Regions from separate parts of the Streptococcus downii genome, predicted to be linked through region 1. Evidence: predicted binding sites of a transcription regulator. Region 1 holds the regulator's gene; each other region holds the start of a gene.
What was found. The regulator Rex, encoded in region 1, represses fermentation and respiration genes when NADH is low (regulators of the CRP and FNR family bind a similar motif). The targets are predictions, from matches to a motif close to TTGTGAANTANTTCACAA.
Positions count from the first base shown of each region.

Region 1 (4,216 bases):
ATTGTCTCCGCCATCAAGAAAGAGGAAAACACATCATCACGACAGCTATTGAACACCATTCTGTCCTTGAAACCATTGATTATCTGGTTCAACATTTTGGCTTTGAAGTGACCATCATCCAACCGGTAAATCAAGAAATCACTGCGCAGCAGGTTCAAGAGGCTTTACGTGACGATACCATCCTAGTTTCAACTATGTATGCCAATAATGAAACGGGTAGTCTCTTACCTATCGCTGAGATTGGACATATTTTACAAGAGCATCCTGCTGCTTATCATGTTGATGCTGTTCAAGCTATCGGGAAAATTCCTATCCATCCCGAGGAATTAGGAATTGATTTCCTCAGCGCTTCTGCCCACAAATTCCATGGACCCAAAGGAGTCGGATTTCTTTACGCTTCTTCCGCGGACTTTGATTCCTACCTCCACGGTGGGGACCAAGAACAAAAGAAACGGGCTGGAACAGAAAACCTTGCTGCCATTGTAGGGATGGTTGCTGCCCTCAAAGAAGACTTGGAGCATCAGGCTGAGCATTACCAAAAACTAAGTGCACTCAAATCGACTTTTTTAGAAGAAATTGCAGGTCTCGACTACTACCTCAATGAAAGTCAACACCAACTCCCTTATGTTTTCAACATTGGCTTTCCTGGTCAAAAAAATGATTTGCTCTTGCTACGGTTAGACCTTGAAGGAATCTCAATTTCTACTGGTTCTGCTTGTACTGCTGGTGTTGTGCAAACTAGCCATGTCCTAGAGGCCCTTTATGGAGCGAATTCCCATCGCTTAAAAGAATCTGTCCGTATCAGTCTGTCTCCTCTTAATACTGAGGAGGAACTGAAACAACTGGCACAAACCTTAAAAAATATTATTGGAGATTAATCTAATGGCATTTGAAAAAACCATTAAACTACAAAACTGCCGCTACAACTATACACTTAGTCCATCTGTCAAAAAATTCACACTAAAAGACAATACTTTCTTTGAAACAAAAGTCGGAAACTACGAACTGACTCGTCTACTTGAAAAAGTTCCCAACAGCGGTGAAGGTTTCCAACTAAAAATTATCATTAACAAGGAACTTACTGGAGCCAAGCTTAACATCACTGACAAATCTGGTCTTCGTTTGGTGAATATCTTTAAATCTGAAGAACACCATATCCACCAAGAGAAATTCTACTTCCTCATGGACAGTCTTGTAGAACGCGGAATCTTCACAAAAGAAGAGAGATGATTGGCTATGTTTCATTTGACTTATAAAGATAGCTATCAAGTAGAACGTACACTTGAATTTGCCGATTACGAAGAGCTTATGCTATCACTATCAGGCTGTGTTACCCTGCCCGACACTCTCCTAATCAGCTCCTTAACACTGAATGATAAAGTGATTTATCAAGGATTAGTTGGCGATCTCTACCGTTTTCTATCACAAACTAATTTTTCAGATTAAAACTAAGAATTCTCTTAGTTTTTTCTTGTTTTTGTTGATTTTTTCACAATGTTTCTATAAAATAGAAGAATAGAAAGGTTGTGATTTTGTGAAAGATAAACAGTCTGCTATTCCAAAAGCAACAGCAAAAAGACTCTCTCTTTACTATCGAATTTTCAAGAGATTTCATGCAGAAAAAATTGAACGTGCCAACTCTAAGCAAATTGCAGAGGCTATCGGTATCGATTCTGCGACCGTTCGGCGAGATTTTTCCTATTTTGGTGAACTAGGTCGTCGTGGATTTGGTTATGATGTCAAAAAATTGATGAATTTTTTTGCTGATCTCCTAAATGATAACTCAATTACAAATGTTATGCTGGTTGGGATTGGAAATATGGGGCATGCCCTTCTCCACTACCGCTTCCATGAGCGCAACAAGATGAAGATTATCATGGCCTTTGACCTAGATGACCATCCAGAAGTTGGCACCCAGACACCTGACGGGATTCCAATCTATGGCATCTCTCAGATTAAAGAAAAGATCAAAGAAGCAGATGTCAAAACTGCTATCCTAACTGTTCCAAGTGTTAAATCACAAGAAGTTGCCAATCTTTTGGTCGATGCAGGTATAAAAGGTATTCTCAGTTTTTCGCCCGTCCACCTTCACCTTCCAAAAGATGTGGTCGTTCAGTATGTTGATTTGACAAGCGAACTCCAAACTCTCCTCTATTTTATGCGTAAAGAGGATTAGAAAGCGAAAGCATTTATGAAAAAACCAGTTATTGGGATTACAGGAAATGAAAAAGCTCATCCAGATGATGATGTCATGATGAGCTATGCAGCAAAAGGCTTTGTTGAAGGAGTCAAGGACGCTGGCGGAATTCCAATCATCCTACCGATTGGTGATCAAGAAATGGCAAGCCATTACGTCGCTATGATTGACAAACTCATCCTAACAGGTGGGCAAAATGTTGATCCAAAATTCTATGGTGAACCTAAAACCATTGACAGCGATGACTACCATCTTCAAAGAGATGAATTTGAATTAGCCCTTATCAGAGAAGCCATCAAACAGAAGAAACCAATTTTCTCTGTTTGTCGGGGTACTCAGCTTTTCAATGTCGCCATGGGCGGCTCGCTTCACCAAGATATTGAGGATCATTGGCAGGACTGTTCAGCCGAATACACGACCCAACGCCTCGTAACGGAGCCTGATACAATTCTCCGAGAAATCTATGGAGAAATCTCTCATATCAACTCCTTCCACCACCAGAGCATAAAAGATCTAGCTTCAAATCTTAAGGTTGTAGCACATGATCCTAAAGATGGAATCATTGAGGCTGTAATAACTACGGACGGCTTTCCTTATCTTGGTGTTCAATGGCATCCTGAATTTCTATTTGAAAATCGTCCCAAGGATAAAACACTATTTGACTATGTCGTTAACGAACTCTAAATCAGATCCGTCTTTTCACGGTAACTAAAGTAATCAGAATGAGAGACAATCAGGTGGTCCAAGAAAACTATTCCCATCAGTTCACAGGCTTCCTTGACTAGCTTAGTGACATGGTCGTCATTTCGACTAGGAGATACAGCACCAGATGGATGATTGTGAACGAGAATCACCGAGGTTGCCATATGCTTCAAAGCATAGTGAAGGATTTCTCTCGGTTCAGCAATACTGCGTGTCGCAGATCCGATAAAGATGGTCTGCTGATGAATGATTTGATTTTGAGTATTGAGATAGAGCGCCACTAGGTGCTCTTGTTTCTTGTCGCCAAGTTCCTGTTGCATTTTCTTGGCTAGCTTTTGACTACTGAGAATACTTTCCATCTCAAGAGTTTCATGTTTGTGAATACGATGTCCCAGTTCAATCACCGCTTGTAATTCAATGGCTTTAATCCGTCCAATGCCTGACAGACTCTGCAATTCCTGCAGGGTCATTTTTTTTAAATCAGTTAGACCGTTGAGACTATTCAAGACTTTCTGAGCGATTTCAAAAACATTAGCTTGACGCGTTCCGGTTCTGAGCAGAATCGCTAACAATTCTTGATTGCTCAGGGCTTCTACTCCTTCTCTAACCAATCTTTCTCTCGGCAAGAGTGAATCTTCTTGGAATGAAATACTGTACATAAAAATCCTCCTCACTTTATTATTCGTGAGAAGGATGGAAAATTAGATTTTTTTCTCAATTGGGGCTACACTGGCTAGAAGTTTTTTCAGACCCACTTCTGGGAAATTGATTTTTAGTTCCTGAGTATCACCACTACCTGAAACTTCAAGGACCGTTCCCTCTCCCCACTTCTTGTGGAGAGCAATATCCCCAATAGACCAGTTGGTATCGCTTGAATCTTTTTTAGTTCTGGATGTAAACTGTCCAAACGGAAGACCACTTGACTGGATAGAGCTTGGTGCGGCATTTCGTTTCCGTTCTTGAAGGGCCTGAGCTAAGCTCATACCTTGACCGAAAGCAATCCCACCACTGCTATAAGAGGCTTTAAAGCTAGTATTCGCTGGACGGGCCAAACCTTGATACTCAAGCAAGTCCGAACTGATTTCATTGATAAAACGAGTTGGACGATTGTAGTTGGTACGCCCAAAAAGCAAGCGTGAGTTGGCATTAGTCAGATAGAGGATTTTCTCCGCGCGCGTGATACCTACATAGGCCAAACGGCGTTCCTCTTCCAGTTCATCCGGATCTTCTGCTGCACGACTAAGTGGAAAGACATTTTCCTCCATCCCAATGATAAAGACAACTGGGAACTCAAGTCCCTTAGCTGCGTGCAAGGTC
Region 1 is NZ_MZNX01000008.1:263,567-267,782, reverse strand. Features, by position in the region: gene E2R31_RS05705 (cysteine desulfurase family protein) at 1-878, shown strand, start outside; gene E2R31_RS05700 (DUF1831 domain-containing protein) at 883-1,230, shown strand; gene E2R31_RS05695 (DUF4649 family protein) at 1,237-1,446, shown strand; gene E2R31_RS05690 (redox-sensing transcriptional repressor Rex) at 1,535-2,176, shown strand; gene E2R31_RS05685 (gamma-glutamyl-gamma-aminobutyrate hydrolase family protein) at 2,192-2,881, shown strand; gene radC (RadC family protein) at 2,878-3,558, opposite strand; gene pcrA (DNA helicase PcrA) at 3,601-4,216, opposite strand, start outside.

Region 2 (4,216 bases), on a different contig from region 1:
ATATCTTCACATGTTTGAAGGTATTGGATAGAATTGCGTTCGAAGTAAATTTTTGAAGGAACTTTAAACCATTGCATATTATTTCTACGTTTCCCTACTTTCTTGATGTTTAGAAGGTTGATAGCGCTCACGTTATCACCAACTGAGTTGCGTCCGTATGAACCACATCCAAGTGTCAATGATGGAATGAAGGCATTGTATACGTCACCGATACCACCGAAAGTAGATGGAGAGTTCCAGATAATACGCATTGCTTTGATTTCTGTACCAAAGCGTTTAGCAAGAGCTTCGTCTTTTGTATGGATGGCTGCTGAGTGACCAAGTCCGTTAAACTCAACCATTTGACGAGCTTTTGTAAGTCCGTCTTCAGTGTCTTCAGCTTTTAGGACAGCAATGACTGGTGACAATTTTTCACGAGTCAATGGTTCTTTTGGTCCTACTTCTGCACATTCTGCAGCCAAGATGTTTGTTCCTTCTGGAACACTAAATCCTGCTTGTTCAGCAATCCATGCTGCTGGTTTACCAACGATGTTTGCATTTAGTTTAGCACCTGCACAGTTCTTGCTGTTGGCTTTCACACCGAAACAGAATTCTTCAAGAAGGGCTTTTTCTTTTTTGTTTACAAAGTAAGTATGGTATGATTTGAATTCTTCTACAAATTCGTCATACACTTCTTTATCAATGATAACAGCTTGCTCTGATGCACAGACCATACCATTATCAAATGATTTAGACATAACGATGTCGTGAGCAGCTTGACGGAGGTCAGCAGATTTTTCTACATAAGCAGGAACGTTTCCGGCACCTACCCCAAGAGCTGGTTTCCCACATGAGTAAGCCGCCTTAACCATGGCATTACCACCAGTTGCAAGGATAGTTGCAACACCTTCGTGGTTCATAAGCGCTCCAGTTGCTTCCATAGATGGTTCTGTAATCCATTGAACACAGTTTTCAGGTGCTCCAGCCGCGATAGCTGCATCACGAACGATTTGTGCTGCGTGAGCAGAAGATTCTTGAGCTGATGGGTGGAAGGCGAAAACGATTGGATTACGTGTTTTCAAAGCAATCAATGATTTGAAAATAGCTGTTGATGTTGGGTTTGTTGTTGGAGTGACACCACAGACTACTCCGACAGGCTCTGCAATTTTAGTCAAGCCAGTAACAGGATCATCTTCAATAACACCGACAGTTTTAACACCACGCATGTTATTGACAACGTGTTCACAGGCAAAAAGGTTTTTTGTAGCCTTATCTTCAAATACTCCACGACCAGTTTCTTCAACTGCATGTTGTGCAAGGATACCGTGCGCGTCAAGTGCTGCAACTGAAGCTTTCGCTACGATGTAGTCAACTTGTTCTTGGTTCAACTTGCGCATTTCATCAAGCGCAACCAAGGCTTTTTTCACTAACCCGTCGACATGCTTTTCAGCAGCGAGTTGTTTTTCCTCAGGTGTTAACGTTTTTTTATCAGCCATATTGTCCTCCATAGACTTCAAGGATTTAATCCTTTGTTAATTTTTTCACAAGTTTATTATAACTCTTTTTCAAGACTTTGTAAACCGTTTCATAAGCATTTCACAAAGAAATTTTATGAGATTGTAAATTTTTTCTCAATACGGCTACGCAATAGAGTTTTGCTTGGATGATTGTGAAATTGTGATAAAAATTTTTTTATTTCACAAAGTTTTTTCTCGTTGATAATCAGACATCGACTCCACTTCTAGAGAGCGTTTTCTTTTTCGTTTTTGACAATAGCCTCCTGATTAGGAGGCTATTATTTTTGTTGAAAGACACCTTGTTTAAAGCTGCCTTCATAGACAACTTCTTGCTCTGTAGTCAACTTCCCTTGACCTTCAGCCTGGCCATTTACAAAATCACCTTCATATTTCCAGCCAGATTTGGACTGGAAGGTTCCTTTACCATTGAAGGCCCCATTGTTGAACTCACCTGTGTATTGGTCCCCATTTTCAAAGGTCATGGTTCCTTGACCATTCATTTTCCCTCGTACCAAGGTACCATCATAAACAAGCGCACCACCATCAAGTGTCAGGACGCCCTTTTTTGGTGTGTTTAGTAGAAAAACCGAGATGGCACAGATAGCGATTAGAAGGACTGTTGCAATCTCTACACGTGGGCGAGTTAGATAAACTCGATATTTTTCGAAGATTTCTTTAAGCTTTTCCATTGTCACTCTCATTTTCTAAACGATCTAGCCAGCTTTGGCATCCATTTGTGATACGCGCATAGGTTTCCTCAAAATCTCCTGTATACCAAGGATCTGGAACACTTTCAGATGCAAAAGAGTAGATTTTGTGCTGTAGTTCCTGAGGACACATTTGACGCAGATCTGAAACGTTTGAGGCATCCATACCGATAATGTAATCAAACGACTCAAAGTCTTCTCTGCCAATCTGAAGCGATGTTTTGTCTTTGTCATAAGGAATCTGATACCGCTGGAAAATTCCTTGCGTTCCCTTATGAATCGGATTGTCATGTTCCCAAGACGAAGTCGCACGACTCTCAATCTGGTAATCGCTCGTCATGGATTTCATTACAAACTCTGCCATGGGGCTGCGACAGATATTTCCTAGGCAAACAAATACTATTTTTTTCATCCCTTTTCCTCTCATCTCATAGAAAAACGGGAGCGATAGATCCCGTTTTATTCTTCAATTGCTCCGCTTTCGTCGATAACTGCTCCTTCTGGTGTCACAGCCTCTTTGAGTGGCAACACTGTCTTGATTGCAGTCAATTCGAAAGTCAAATAAACGCCATCTACATCCAGTACGATTGTTTTCTTCTCAGTATCTACTTCATCAACTGTTCCGTAAAGGCCACCGATTGTAATGACTTCATAGCCTTTTTGAAGCTTGTTCAAGCTTTCCATACGCTTTTGTGCTTGTTTCTTTTGAGAACGTTGCATAAAGAACATCAAGGCCATCATCCCTACAAGCATGATTAAAAAAGTAATATTTGGATCCATTGTTTTCTCCTTTGTATTTTACATAGGACTACTATATCAAATTTCAGCTACTTTTACAAGGTTGTGCCTTGTTTTATGGCAATAAAAAAATCAGAGTTTTCACTCTGATTTTTCTGCGATTATTTCAAGTTTTGAACGACTTTGACTAGATTTTCAACTGTAAATCCGTACTCTGCCAATACTTTTGGTGCTGGGGCAGATGCTCCAAAGGTATCAATACCGAGAACCGCCCCATCAAGACCAACATATTTGTACCAGTTTTGAGTTGCGGCCATTTCGACTGCAACACGACGGCGAACTGCATTTGGAAGGATTTCTTCCTTATAGGCTGCATCTTGTGCGTCAAAGACATCTGTAGATGGCATGCTGACTACACGGACTTTTGCGCCTTGACTAGCCAATTCTTTGACAGCTGCGACCGCCAAATTCACCTCTGAACCTGTTGCAATCAAGATTGTATCAAAATCTGCTGCGTTTTCATAGACAACATAGGCACCTTTTGCAACCTTATCAAAGTCTGTTCCTTCTTCGACAGTCAAGTTTTGACGTGTCAAAACAAGGGCAGTTGGTGTTTTCTCACTTGTCACTGCAAGGTACCAAGCCGCTTGAGTTTCACGAGCATCTGCTGGGCGGAAAACATTCAGATTTGGCATCGCACGAAGACCTGCTAGGTGTTCAACTGGTTCGTGAGTTGGACCATCTTCTCCGACAGCGATCGAGTCATGAGTAAAGACATAGGTCACAGGAAGTCCTTGTAAGGCTGACAAACGGACCGCTGCTTTCACATAGTCAGAGAAGACAAAGAAAGTACCTCCATAAACACGAAGTCCACCGTGAAGAGCCATCCCGTTCAAGATCGTTCCCATTGCAAATTCACGAACACCAAACTGAATGTTGCGGTTCAAGCGATTGGCATCATCTTGAAGTCCGTCAGTCTTGATATAAGTCATGTTTGAGTGTGCGAGGTCAGCGGATCCACCTAAGAAGGTTGGCAACTTAGCCGCTACAACGTTCAAGGCATCCTGACTTGAATTACGAGTTGCTTGAGAGAAACCATTTTCTAAGGCTGGGAAGTCTGCTGGAGTCACCTCAACCGGGTCACGTCCATCAATGATGGCTTCAACTTCTGCTGCAAGTTCTGGATAAGCTTCTTTGTAATCAGCAACTAGTTTTGTCCAAGCTTGATAAGCTGATGCACCACGGTCTGCAACATTTTCCTTGAAATCAGTATAA
Region 2 is NZ_MZNX01000007.1:7,352-11,567, forward strand. Features, by position in the region: gene adhE (bifunctional acetaldehyde-CoA/alcohol dehydrogenase) at 1-1,475, opposite strand, end outside; gene E2R31_RS04030 (MORN repeat-containing protein) at 1,775-2,185, opposite strand; gene E2R31_RS04035 (low molecular weight protein-tyrosine-phosphatase) at 2,172-2,615, opposite strand; gene yajC (preprotein translocase subunit YajC) at 2,663-2,983, opposite strand; gene tkt (transketolase) at 3,103-4,216, opposite strand, start outside.
Region 2: adhE (bifunctional acetaldehyde-CoA/alcohol dehydrogenase) is a predicted target of Rex. The motif match lies at 1,509-1,526, and genes of this name have one in related genera.

Region 3 (4,216 bases), on a different contig from region 1:
TCAAATCCATCTCATCAGAAGCGGTGTTAGCTGCCCAGTGGGATGCTCAACAACTTCCAGTCATAGGAGGGATTGCCATTCCTGAAGTAGAGATCAACCTGCCTATTTTTAAAGGTTTAGATAATGTAAACTTGTTCTACGGGGCAGGAACCATGAAAGCAAATCAGAAAATGGGAGAAGGCAACTATTCTCTAGCTAGTCACCATATCTTTACCGCTGAAAATGCAAGTCAGATGCTCTTTTCGCCTTTGGTCAATGCCAAGGCGGGGATGAAGATTTATTTGACTGATAAAGATAAAGTATACACCTATGAGATTCGTGAGGTGAAGCACGTGACGCCTGATCGCGTTGACGAAATTGAAGATCGTGATGGTATCAAAGAAATCACCTTGGTAACTTGTGTGGACTATAATGCGACAGAGCGGATTATTGTTAAAGGTGATTTTAAAGAAGTTAAAGCATATTCTGAAACATCTGATGATATCCTAAGCGCCTTTAATCAGCCATATAAACAACGTTATTAACCTCAAAAACCAGTGAATTGTATTTTTCGCTGGTTTTTTGTCAAATAGAACCGTCTGCCAAAGGAGAATAATACATGTTCGAATATTTTTGGATTGGAATGAAAACGATGTGGGAAGGTCCTGTCTTTAGTTTTGCCTTTTACTTATTAACCTCTATTCTTTTACTAATCTTTTGGCGACGTTTTATAATTGTCCGTCGTAGTGGTGGTAATTTTTTTGCCCCGTTTCACATTGCCAATGGGAGACTTTATATTCACAATGCTTTCGTATTTGTGAAGCGAATCATTCCGCTGAATAAGATCAAAATGATTGAAGTCAAATATATTCGAAGTGTCAAATTGAATGGGGTAAGATATCTTTTGTGTATTGAACAGAAAGACAGAAAGACTCTGTCATTTTTCTTTGGCAAATCAAAACAGAATGATATGCTTGTCAAGAATCTAAAGAATGAAACTAAAAACTACCATATTAGAATTGTAATTGATAGATAAGTTGAAAGATTTATCGTAAGAAACCGAAAGATGCCTAGTATAAGAGAGGATAGATAATGAGTCAGTTAAGAGAAAAGTCTTTAGTTACGCTCAAAGAAGACATAACAAGTAGTTTTCCATTTGCCAAGGATCTTCCTATGATATTCTTGGGAGGAATTACCAATATGGCTGGACAAGGAATCTTCATAGGAAAATCGGGGAAGTCTTATTTTGGATATCATATTTCACATTTTAGAGAACTAAGTGAAGATGAGATATAGGACTTTCGCAGTAGGAAAATAGATGAGGAGTTGACAATGAATAATCAGATTGACTTGGTACTTCCAAACCTATACGCAGAATTCTTGAGCAAAATCGACAAAGCAGGAGACTTTGTCATAGAGAATACAGGTATTACCTTATATTCGAGGTTAGATTTGCTAGAAAGAAACTCCACCTACCAAATAGAAGAGTGGGAACCAGATTTTTTCCTGATTGGGCAAGATGGGGATATCGCTTTTTTTATAAAGAAAGATTCTGACGATACCATTTATATGAATGATTTGGGGGCATTAGGCTCACTGGAAATGAAACCCATATCTTTGAATATTTTCGAGTTTGTGCAACAAGCAAGTGAACATTATGATGACATGTTTTGATGATTGTAAGTGTTGTTATTTTATCGTACGCGCGTGTAGAAGATATTTTTATGAAGGTATTTGAATATTTGGATTAATGTTAATCAATTTTTAGTAAATGATAATGATTTGGAGAGTGAATAGAATCATCAATTTCATGCTAACTGATCTTAAGGAAATGGATGGAGAAGTCAGCGAGGAAGATGTGAAGAACAAGCTGGGGAAACCCATCATTGACTACAATCAAGGAACAGTTAGTTATTGTGAGCAAACCTTCGATGATTGGCACCTATTTGAGTTTAAATTTTTGGATGAACAATTTGAAACATTGGAATGTTTTTCTGTTAATGGATAAAGGAGAGATTTATGGAATTCCCCAATACCTTGATTTTCTTTGTAGAAAACGGATACAAGAAATGATTTTCAAAATGCGTGCTTTATGTTATAATATTCACAAATAAAAGTTTTAGGAGTTTTTTATGGTCTCTTCAGAATTTATCTCAAAGATTGAATTTGCTTGCAAGAAGAAGGAAAGTCTTTATAGCCAAAGCAAATTTAAGTATGCGATTCGTTCTATGTTTGCAGGTGCCTTTCTAACATTTAGTACTGCTGCGGGTGCAGTTGGAGCTGACTTGATTAATAAAATAGCGCCAGGTAGCGGACGTTTCCTTTTCCCATTTGTTTTTGCTTGGGGATTGGCCTACATTGTTTTCTTGAATGCTGAGTTGGTAACTTCAAACATGATGTTCTTAACTGCAGGTAGTTTTTTGAAGAAAATCTCTTGGAGAAAAACAGCTGAGATTTTACTATACTGTACCTTGTTCAACCTCATCGGAGCTTTGATAGCAGGTTGGGGCTTTGCCCACTCAGCAGCCTATGCAAATCTGACTCATGATAGTTTCATCTCAGGGGTTGTAGAGATGAAGTTAAGCCGTTCCAATGAGCTAGTCTTGCTTGAAGGTATTTTAGCGAATATCTTTGTGAACATTGCCATTCTTTCATTCGTTTTGGTGAAAGACGGTGGGGCAAAACTTTGGCTTGTTTTGTCTGCAATTTACATGTTTGTATTCTTAACAAACGAACACATTGCTGCGAACTTTGCTTCTTTTGCGATTGTTAAGTTCAGTGTCGCTGCAGATTCTATTGCTAACTTTGACATTCCTAATATCCTTCGTCACTGGGGTGTAACCTTTATCGGGAACTTTATAGGAGGAGGTCTCTTGATGGGATTACCATATGCCTTCCTCAATAAGAACGAAGATACTTATGTCGATTAAAAAAATGAGCACGAGTCAATCGTGCTTTTTTGTTTGAGGTTAAGACTAGTCATAGTTGTTCCTTATATCAAAATATAGAAAAACGGTATTGGAAAAGACTGGCTCAAGATGATACAATATCCGTAATGAAGCTATTTGGAGGTCATGAAATGACTCGTGAATTTAAATTTGAAACCCTACAACTACATGCTGGGCAGGTGGTTGATCCAGCTACCAAGTCTCGTGCAGTGCCGATTTATCAGACAACATCCTTTGTATTTGATGACACGCAGGAAGGGGCGGATCTTTTTGCCTTGAGAAAACCAGGGAATATCTATACCCGTATTACCAATCCTACAACAGCTGCCTTTGAAGAAAGAATCGCTGCTCTTGAAGGTGGTGTCGGAGCGCTAGCGACAGCATCTGGTATGGCCGCAGTGACTTATACAATTCTTGCCCTTGCTCATGCGGGTGACCACGTAGTAGCAGCTTCAACCATTTACGGTGGAACATTCAATCTCTTGAAAGAAACCCTTCCTCGTTATGGTATCACAACAACCTTTGTCGATGTTGATAATTTGGAGGAAGTAGAAGCAGCTATCGGTGACAATACCAAGCTTGTCTTGATTGAAACCTTGGGCAATCCCTTGATTAACATTCCTGACCTGGAAAAATTGGCGGAGATTGCTCATAAGCACCAAATTCCTCTCGTTTCAGACAATACTTTTGCAACACCATATTTGATTAACGTCTTTTCTCACGGTGTTGATATTGCAGTCCACTCAGCAACTAAATTTATTGGAGGTCATGGTACGACTATTGGCGGTGTGATTGTCGATAGTGGTCGTTTTGACTGGGAAGCTTCAGGGAAGTTCCCTCAATTTGTAGAGGAAGATCCTAGCTACCACAACTTGAGCTATACTCGTGATGTTGGTGCAGCAGCCTTTATCATCGCTGTTCGTGTCCAATTGCTTCGTGATACTGGCGCAGCCTTGTCACCATTTAATGCCTTCCTCTTGCTTCAAGGACTCGAAACGCTTTCGCTTCGTGTAGAACGCCATATTCAGAATACAGAGAAAATCGTTGATTTCCTTGTTAACCATCCTAAGGTAGAAAAAGTCAACTATCCTAAACTAGCAGACAGTCCATATCATGCCTTGGCTGAGAAATATCTACCAAAAGGTGTGGGTTCAATCTTTACCTTCCATGTCAAAGGTGGAGAAGCAGAAGCCCGCAAGGTGATTGATAATTTGGAAATCTTCTCTGACCTTGCAAACGTTGCAGATGCCAAGTCCCTCGTGGTCCATCCAGCCACAACAACTCATGGA
Region 3 is NZ_MZNX01000009.1:555,867-560,082, forward strand. Features, by position in the region: gene E2R31_RS09120 (class A sortase) at 1-524, shown strand, start outside; gene E2R31_RS09125 (hypothetical protein) at 599-1,015, shown strand; gene E2R31_RS09130 (hypothetical protein) at 1,072-1,275, shown strand; gene E2R31_RS09135 (hypothetical protein) at 1,312-1,653, shown strand; gene E2R31_RS09140 (hypothetical protein) at 1,769-1,987, shown strand; gene E2R31_RS09145 (formate/nitrite transporter family protein) at 2,112-2,909, shown strand; gene E2R31_RS09150 (O-acetylhomoserine aminocarboxypropyltransferase/cysteine synthase family protein) at 3,059-4,216, shown strand, end outside.
Region 3: E2R31_RS09145 (formate/nitrite transporter family protein) is a predicted target of Rex. The motif match lies at 2,072-2,089, and genes of this name have one in related genera.